Regions from separate parts of the Streptosporangium brasiliense genome, predicted to be linked through region 1. Evidence: riboswitches for the same ligand, from Rfam matches in the RefSeq annotation. Region 1 holds a riboswitch; the other holds the start of a gene.
The links. Region 1 has a riboswitch for glycine ahead of gcvP (aminomethyl-transferring glycine dehydrogenase). Riboswitches for the same ligand answer to the same signal wherever they lie in the genome.
Positions count from the first base shown of each region.

Region 1 (4,370 bases):
GTTCCGCCTGGTCTTCCTCACCCGTGGCGCCGCTGGAGGATGATGAGCTCGCAGGCCGCTCGTGCGCACATGAGCATCGGGGAGGTGCTCGCCCTCCTGCAGGGCGAGTTCCCCGATGTCAGCATCTCCAAGATCCGTTTCCTGGAGGGCGAGGGGTTGATCGAGCCGGAGCGCAGTCCCTCCGGTTACCGCAAATTCTCCTACGCCGACGTCGAGCGGCTCCGCTACATCCTCAGCGAGCAGCGTGACCGCTACCTGCCGCTGCGCGTGATCAAAGATCATCTCGAGGCCGCCGACCGTGAGGAACGGCCGGTGGCCCGCCCGCGCGCCGTCCCCGACGACGCGCCCTCCCAGGTCCGCCTCACCCGTGAGGAACTGCTCGCCGCCGCCGAGCTCAGCGAGGAGGCCCTCACCGAGCTGGAGGACTACGGCCTGCTGGCCGCGGTCGCCCGCTACTACGACGCCGAGGCCCTGGCCGTGGCCCGCAGCGTCGGCGCGCTGGCCGCCTTCGGACTGCACGCCCGCCATCTGCGGGCGGTCAAGGCCGCGGCCGAGCGCGAGGCCGGGCTGGTGGAACAGGCCATCGCCCCGCTGCTGCGCCGCCGCGGGCCGGGCGCCATCGACCAGGCCGACGAGACCGCCCGGGAGATTTCCGGCCTCCTGCTGGAATTGCACGCCTCGCTGGTACGTTCCGGCGTGCGTGGGGTGCTGGGCCGGTGACAACCTGACCAGGCACTCGTACCCCCACGAGTGTTACGTTGAACAAACCGGTCGGAATCCAGCGAAGACGGAGCAGCCCGTGTTGCAGATGGAGGTCGTGGGCGTTCGGGTTGAGATGCCCTCCAACCAGCCAATTGTTCTGCTGAAGGAGGCACATGGGGAGCGTTATCTGCCAATCTGGATCGGCATGACAGAGGCGACCGCGATCGCCATGGCTCAGGCCGAGGAGCCGCCTCCGCGGCCCCTGACCCATGACCTGTTCCGTGACGTTCTCGACGCGCTCGGCGTCCGGCTGAGCACGGTGAACATCGTCGCCCTCCGCGACGGGATCTTCTTTGCCGATCTCGTGTTCTCCAACGGGGTCGAGGTGAGTGCCCGCCCCTCGGACTCGATCGCCCTGGCACTGCGCACCGGTGCGCGCATCTTCGCCAGCGAGGACGTGGTCCGGGAGGCCGGGGTGATCATCCCCGACGACCAGGAGGACGAGGTGGAGAAGTTCAGGGAGTTCCTTGACACAATCACGCCCGAGGACTTCGGTCGCGCAGGGTAGGAATTTCGGTGCATTTACGCTTCACGACGCGCCGGGTGGGGTCGTTGACTGAGCTTGGCCCCAGTCCTACGGTGCAAGTGAAACCCACGGCTGTGCGTAAACCCCCAGATCAGGCCGCGGGATGAGAGAAAGCCGGAGGTCCGCGTGGCGGTCAGCAGCGGCGAGGGTAGAAACGCCGATCAGGATGACCCGGAACGGCGCCAGTCGGCACGTCAGCGCGCGGGTGAAGAGGGTCTGCTGTTCGACGGGCAGCCGGTGAAGACGCCCGCCGACATCGGATATCGAGGCCCCACCGCCTGCGCGGCGGCCGATATCACCTATCGGCAGCTGGACTACTGGGCGCGCACCGGACTGGTCGAGCCCACCGTGCGGGCCGCCCACGGTTCCGGCTCCCAGCGACTGTACGGCTTCCGCGACATCCTGGTGCTCAAGGTCGTCAAACGGCTGCTCGACACCGGTGTCTCCCTCCAGCAGATCCGCATCGCCGTACAGCACCTGCGCGACCGCGGCGTCAGCGACCTCGCCCAGATCACGCTGATGAGCGACGGGGTGAGCGTCTACGAGTGCACCTCGCCCGACGAGGTCATCGACCTGCTCCAGGGCGGGCAGGGAGTCTTCGGCATCGCCCTGGGCCGGGTGTGGCAGGAGGTCGAGGGCTCGCTGGCGGATCTCCCCGGTGAGCGGGCGGAGGCCGGCCAGGGCCCTTTAGGCGATCACCACGCAGATGAGCTGGCCCGTCGTCGCAGGGCTCGGCGCACGGGGTAAAGTTAGCTCTGCTGCTGACCCTGTGCGGGAGAGACCCCGACATGATCGGGGCGCCGAAGGAGCAACCTCCCCGGAATCTCTCAGGCACCCTGTACCGCACGGACGAGGCGACTCTGGAAAGCAGGTGCGTCCGCCAGACGTATCTCACCGACGGTGAAAGCCTCCCCGCTGGGGAGGTGAAGCTCTCAGGTCGAGATGACAGAGGGGGAGATCCGGCATACGCCCGCGCCCAGCGCCGGTCTCCACCGCCTCGGGAGGCTTTCCATGACCGATCTGTCACCGCTCAGCGAGCTCACCCCTCCGCCGTTCGCCACCCGCCACATCGGGCCCGCGGACGCCGACCAGACCCGCATGCTCGAGGCGGTCGGATTCGCCTCCACCGCCGACCTGGTCGCGGTGGCCGTGCCCGAGGCGATCCGGGCCAAGGACCGGCTCCGCCTGCCCCCGGCGGCGAGCGAGCCCGAGGCCATCGCCGAGCTGCGCACCCTGGCCGGGCGCAACGCCGTGCTCACCTCGATGATCGGCCTGGGCTACCACGACACGATCACCCCGGCCGTCATCCGGCGCAACCTCCTGGAGAACCCGGGCTGGTACACCGCCTACACGCCCTACCAGCCGGAGATCTCCCAGGGCCGGCTGGAGGCCCTGATCAACTTCCAGACGGTCGTCTCCGACCTGACCGCGCTCGACGTCGCCGGGGCCTCCCTGCTGGACGAGGCCACCGCCGCCGCCGAGGCGATGACGCTGGCCCGCCGCGCCGGCCGCGCCGCGTCGAACGTGTTCGTCGTGGACGCCGACGCGCTGCCGCAGACCAAGGCCGTGCTGCGCACCAGGGCCGAGCCGCTCGGCATCGAGCTGGTCGACAGCGACTTCACCGGCGAGCTGCCCGAGTGCTTCGGCGTGCTCGTGCAGTATCCGGGCGCCAGCGGCCGGGTCAGGGACTTCCGCTCCATCGCCGAGGCCGCCCACGCGCGCGGCGCCCAGGTGGTCGCCGCCGCCGACCTGCTCGCCCTCACCCTGCTCACCGCGCCCGGCGAGTTCGGCGCCGACATCGCGATCGGCTCCTCGCAGCGCTTCGGCGTCCCGCTGGGCTTCGGCGGCCCGCACGCGGCCTACATGGCCGTCCGTGACGGCCTGCAGCGGCAGATGCCGGGCCGCCTGGTGGGCGTCTCCCAGGACGCCGACGGGCGCCCCGCCTACCGGCTCGCGCTGCAGACCCGCGAACAGCACATCCGCCGCGAGAAGGCGACCAGCAACATCTGCACCGCGCAGGTCCTGCTCGCGGTGATCGCGGGCATGTACGCCGTCTACCACGGCCCCGAGGGGCTGCGCCGGATCGGCCGGCGCATCCACCGGCACGCCGTCGTGCTCGCCGCGGGCCTGCGCCACGGCGGCGTCGAGGTCGTGCACGACGACTTCTTCGACACCGTGCTCGCCCGCGTGCCCGGCCGCGCCGCCCAGATCGTCGCCGCCGCCCGCGACAACGGGGTCAACCTGCGCCTGGTCGACGCCGACCACGTGGGCGTCACCTGCGACGAGAAGACCGAGCTCATCCACCTGGAGCAGGTCCTGGCCGCCTTCGAGGTCAGCGGCGCGGTCCTGACCGACCTCGACGCCGCCGCGCACGACGCGCTGCCCGTCGAGCTGGCGCGCACCAGCGACTACCTGACGCACCCGGTCTTCCACAGCCACCGCTCCGAGACGGCCATGCTGCGCTACCTGCGCAGGCTCCAGGACAAGGACATCGCGCTCGACCGGTCGATGATCCCGCTGGGCTCGTGCACCATGAAGCTCAACGCGACCACCGAGATGGAGCCGATCACCTGGCCGGAGTTCGCCGGGCTGCACCCCTACGCCCCGGAGGAGCAGGTCGGGGGCTACCTGGAGCTGATCAAGGAGCTGGAGGGCTGGCTGGCCGAGGTCACCGGCTACGACGCGGTGTCGATCCAGCCCAACGCCGGCTCCCAGGGCGAGTTCGCCGGTCTGCTGGCCATCCGCGCCTACCACAAGGCGCGTGGCGAGTCCGGACGCGACGTCTGCCTGATCCCGTCCTCGGCGCACGGCACCAACGCCGCCAGCGCCGTCATGGCGGGCATGCGCGTCGCCGTGGTCGCCTGTGACGACAACGGCAACGTCGACCTCGCCGACCTCGACGCCAAGATCGACAAGCACCGCGACCAGCTCGCCGCCATCATGGTGACCTACCCCTCCACGCACGGCGTCTACGAGGAGACCATCACCCAGGTGTGCGAGCGGGTCCACGAGGCCGGCGGCCAGGTCTACGTCGACGGCGCCAACCTCAACGCGCTGGTCGGCCTGGCCAAGCCGGGCGAGT
Region 1 covers NZ_JAUSRB010000002.1:7,985,986-7,990,355, reverse strand. Annotated here, with positions in the region: gene J2S55_RS45735 (double zinc ribbon and FHA domain-containing protein) at 1-43, shown strand, start outside; gene ftsR (transcriptional regulator FtsR) at 70-720, shown strand; gene J2S55_RS45725 (bifunctional nuclease family protein) at 800-1,270, shown strand; gene J2S55_RS45720 (MerR family transcriptional regulator) at 1,415-2,035, shown strand; glycine riboswitch at 2,051-2,142, shown strand; gene gcvP (aminomethyl-transferring glycine dehydrogenase) at 2,300-4,370, shown strand, end outside.

Region 2 (4,370 bases), on a different contig from region 1:
GCTGGTCGCGGATCTCCTGCTCCGAGCGGCCGAAGGCCTTCTCGTTCTCCAGCATCAGCCCGGAGATCGACAGGCCGGTCTCCGCGCAGTGGGCGAGCAGTTCGGCGGCCGTCGTGAAGGGGTGCGGCAGGACGGTGTCGTCGGGTTTGATCCGGTCGGCGCCGGTGGCGTTCTCGTCCACCACGAAGCCGCCGCCCACCGAGTAGTAGACCTTCTCGCGGAGCTGCTCGCCCGTCTCGGAGAAGGCGGTGAAGCGCATGCCGTTGGGGTGGTGCGGCAGCGAGATCTTGCGTTCGAACACGAGGTGCTCGCCGACCACGAAGGGGATCTCGCGGGAGCCGTACAGGGAGATCGTCCCGGAGGCGCGCATGGCGGCCAGCCGGTCGTCGACGGTGTCGACGTCCACGAGCTCGGGCTTCTCACCCGACAGGCCCAGCAGGACGGCCTTGTCGCTGCCGTGGCCCTTGCCGGTCAGTCCGAGTGAGCCGTACAGGATCACCTCGACCCGGGCGGTCTTCTCCAGGAGCCCGTCCTGCTCCAGGCCGCGGGCGAATTTGTGCGCGGCGGCCATCGGCCCGCCGGTGTGCGAGCTGGACGGGCCGATTCCGATCTTGAAGAGATCGAAGACGCTGATCGCCATTGATCTGGTCCTTGCCTTCACATCGCCGTGACCACGCGCACCCGGTGGTGCGCGTGATCACGGCGCAAGAGGAGAAATTTCAGGACTCACCCGAGGTGAGCGCGGCGTACTCCTCGGCGGACAGCAGGTCGTCGGCGTCGCCCTCAAGACGGACGCGGAACAGCCAGCCATCACCGTAGGAGTCACTGTTGACCAGGGACGGGTCGTCCACGACGGCCTGGTTGACCTCGACGATCTCACCGCCCACCGGCGCGAAGATGTCGCTCACCGACTTGGTCGACTCGACCTCGCCGACGGCCTCGCCGGCGGCGACCGTCGCCCCGACCTCGGGGACCTGCACGTAGACAACGTCGCCCAGTGCCTCGGCGGCGTAGGCGGTGATGCCCACGGTGAGGGTCAGGCCGTCATCGATGCCCGCGATCCACTCGTGCTCCTTGGTGTAGTGCAGGTCATCGGGAATGCTGCTCATTATTTCCTCCTGTAGAAAGGCAGGTCGACGACGTCGACCGGTTCGCGACTACCCCGGATGTCCACCGCCAGGCCGGTGGACAGGTCGTTGTCCACGTAGGCCATGGCGATGGGCCGGCCCAGTGACTGGGAGGGGGCCCCGCTGGTGACCTCGCCGACGACGGCGCCGTCCTCGGAGACCACCGGATACCCGTGCCGGGGCACCCGGCGGCCCGTCGCGACCAGTCCGACCCGGCGACGGGTCGGCGGGACGTCCTTGAGAGGCTCCAGGGCGGCCCGGCCGACGAAATCGCCCGGCTTGTCAAACCTCACCACACGGCCGAGCCCCGCGTCGAACGGAGTGAGATCGGCCGACAGCTCGTTGCCGTAGAGCGGCATGCCCGCCTCCAGGCGGAGGGTGTCGCGCGCCGACAGTCCGGCCGGCAGCAGCCCGTGCGCCGCGCCCGCCTCGGTGAGCGCGGCCCAGAGCGGCTCGGCGTCGGCGGCGGCGACGAACAGCTCGAAGCCGTCCTCGCCGGTGTATCCGGTGCGGGCGATGAGGGCCTCGCGGCCGGCCACGGTGGCGGGCAGGCCGGCGTAGTACTTCAGCCCGTCGAGGTCGGCGTCGGTGACCTCGCCCATGATGGCGCGCGAGCGCGGGCCCTGGACGGCGACCAGCGCGTACTGCTCGGAGCGGTCGTCCACGGCGGCGTCGAAGGACTTGGCGCGCTCGGTGAGCTCGGCGGCGACCCGCGGGTAGTTGGAGGCGTTGGCGACGACCATGAACTCCTCGTTGGCCAGGCGGTAGACGATCAGGTCGTCCAGCACGCCGCCGGAGGGGGAGACGATCATCGTGTAGCGGGCGCGGCCCGGCTCAAGGGCGGACAGGTAGCCCACCAGCGCGTAGTCGAGGGCCTCGCCGGCCTGCGGGCCGGTCACGAAGATCTCGCCCATGTGGGACAGGTCGAACAGGCCCGCCGCCTGGCGGACCGCGTTGTGCTCGGTGGACTCGCTGCCGTAGCGCAGCGGCATCAGCCAGCCCGCGAAATCGGTCAGCGTCGCGCCGAGGGCCTCGTGGACACCGCGCAGCGGCGTAGGTCGGGACATGTTCGCACCTCAGGCAGGGGTCAGATGAGAGCATCCTCCCCCTCTGTCATCGATGCCTGAGAGCTTCGCCCGGTTTTTACCGGACTTTCACCTTCGGCGAGGCCGTGAGACCTGCTTTCCAGAGGCCACCTACCCGCACGGTCCTTTGCCTTGAGAGGTTCGCGGGGAGGGCTTGCTCCTTCAGGGGTCCTGGCCTGGATGTCAGGACGCTCTCCCGCGCGGGATTCATCGGTGTCGTGACCAGCCTAACCGCCCGCACCGGCCGAGCGAAATCCCCCGGGCGCGTGTTCTCGCCGCCGGGGCGGCCGCGCCGGTCAGGGGCGGCTGCGCCGTACCAGTTCCTCGAACAGCGGGCACTCGTCGTCGGCTTCGGGGTGCCACTGGACGGCGAGGGCGAACGGGTGGCCCTCCAGCTCCACGGCCTCGACCGTGCCGTCCTCAGCGTGGGCGGTCACGGTCAGGCCCGCGCCCAGCCGGTCGGCGGCCTGGTGGTGGTAGTGGGCCACGTCCGCGGTCTCGGTGTCGAGGATCTTGGCGATCTGGCTCCCGGGGGTCAGCCGTACCGGCATCCGGCCGAAGCGGCCGGGGGCCGGGGCGTGCCCGCTGTGGCCGACCTCGTCGGGCAGGTGCTGGCGCAGGCTGCCGCCGAGGGCGACGTTGAGGACCTGCAGGCCCCGGCAGACTCCCAGCAGCGGGATGCCGCGCTCCAGGGCCGCGTGGGCCAGCCCGAACTCGGCGTCGTCGCGGAAGCCGCGGACGTGGCCGGTCCGCTCGTGCGGGGCCTGGCCGTACCGTGCCGGGTCGACGTCCCCGCCGCCGGCCAGGATCAGCCCGTCCAGGCGCCCGGCCAGCGCGGCGGGGTCGCCCACCGGCGGCAGGATCACCGGCTGCCCGCCGGCGCGGGCCACGTGGTCGACGTAGCCGTACGGCAGGAGCGCGGTGGGCATCTCCCAGACGGTGAACGTGGCGGGCTCGATGTAGCAGGTGATGCCGATGACGGGACGGGACATGATCTCTTTCTTGCCGGACGCCGGGACGTGGGGCGTCTGCCCACGTCCCGGCACGTTATCGGGCGTGGAGGGGCTGGGGCGGGCAGACACGGCCGGGGCCCTTCCGCGGGCGGTCCTGGCCGCCGCCGGGCGCCGCGGCGGTCACAGCGGGGTGACGTAGGCGCCCGAGATGCCGCCGTCCACCAGGAACTCCGAGCCGGTGATGAAGCTCGCGTCGTCCGAGGCCAGGAACGCCACCGCCGCGGCGATCTCGGAGGCCTCGGCGAAGCGGCCGGTGGGGATGTGCACCAGGCGGCGCTGCGCCCGCTCGGGGTCCTTGGCGAACAGCTCCTGCAGCAGCGGCGTGTTGACCGGCCCCGGGCAGAGCGCGTTGACCCGGATGCCCTCGCGGGCGAACTGCACCCCGAGCTCGCGGGACATGGCCAGCACCCCGCCCTTGGAGGCGGTGTAGGAGATCTGACTGGTGGCCGAGCCCATCACGGCCACGAAGGACGCGGTGTTGATGATCGACCCCTTGCCCTGGCGCCGCATGTAGGGGATGACGTGCTTGCAGCACAGGTAGACCGAGGTGAGGTTGACCTCCTGGACCCGGCGCCAGGCGTCGATCCCGGTCTCCAGGATCGAGTCGTCCTCCGGCGGCGAGATGCCCGCGTTGTTGAAGGCGATGTCCACGCTGCCGTAGGTGTCGAAGGCGGTCCGGAACATCCGGACGACGTCCTCCTCGCTGGTGACGTCGGCCTTGACGAACAGGCCGTCCACCTCGGCCGCGGCCGCCGACCCGCTCGCCTCGTCCAGGTCCACGCACACGACGCGGGCGCCCTCCTGGGCGAACCGGCGGGCGGTGGCCAGGCCGATCCCGCTGCCCGCGCCGGTGATGACGGCGACCCGGTCCTGCAAACGCTGCATGGCTGTCAATCCTCCGAAATGAAGACGTTCTTGGTCTCGGTGAACGCGGTCAGGGCGTCGGGGCCCAGCTCCCGGCCGAGGCCGGACTGCTTGAAGCCGCCGAACGGGGTCCAGTAGCGGACGCTCGAATGGGAGTTCACGCTGAGGTTGCCCGCCTCGACGGCCCGGGCCACCCGGAGGGCGCGGCCGACGTCCCTGGTCCAGATCGACCCGCTGAGGCCGTATCTGGTGTCGTTGGCGATCCGTACGGCGTGCTCCTC
Region 2 covers NZ_JAUSRB010000001.1:124,987-129,356, forward strand. Annotated here, with positions in the region: gene J2S55_RS00590 (L-serine ammonia-lyase) at 1-640, opposite strand, end outside; gene gcvH (glycine cleavage system protein GcvH) at 720-1,109, opposite strand; gene gcvT (glycine cleavage system aminomethyltransferase GcvT) at 1,109-2,194, opposite strand; glycine riboswitch at 2,228-2,322, opposite strand; glycine riboswitch at 2,323-2,421, opposite strand; gene J2S55_RS00605 (gamma-glutamyl-gamma-aminobutyrate hydrolase family protein) at 2,509-3,204, opposite strand; gene J2S55_RS00610 (3-oxoacyl-ACP reductase) at 3,346-4,110, opposite strand; gene J2S55_RS00615 (aldehyde dehydrogenase family protein) at 4,116-4,370, opposite strand, start outside.
Region 2: it holds a riboswitch for glycine, as region 1 does, so the genes downstream of both, gcvT (glycine cleavage system aminomethyltransferase GcvT) here and gcvP (aminomethyl-transferring glycine dehydrogenase) in region 1, are expected to answer to the same signal.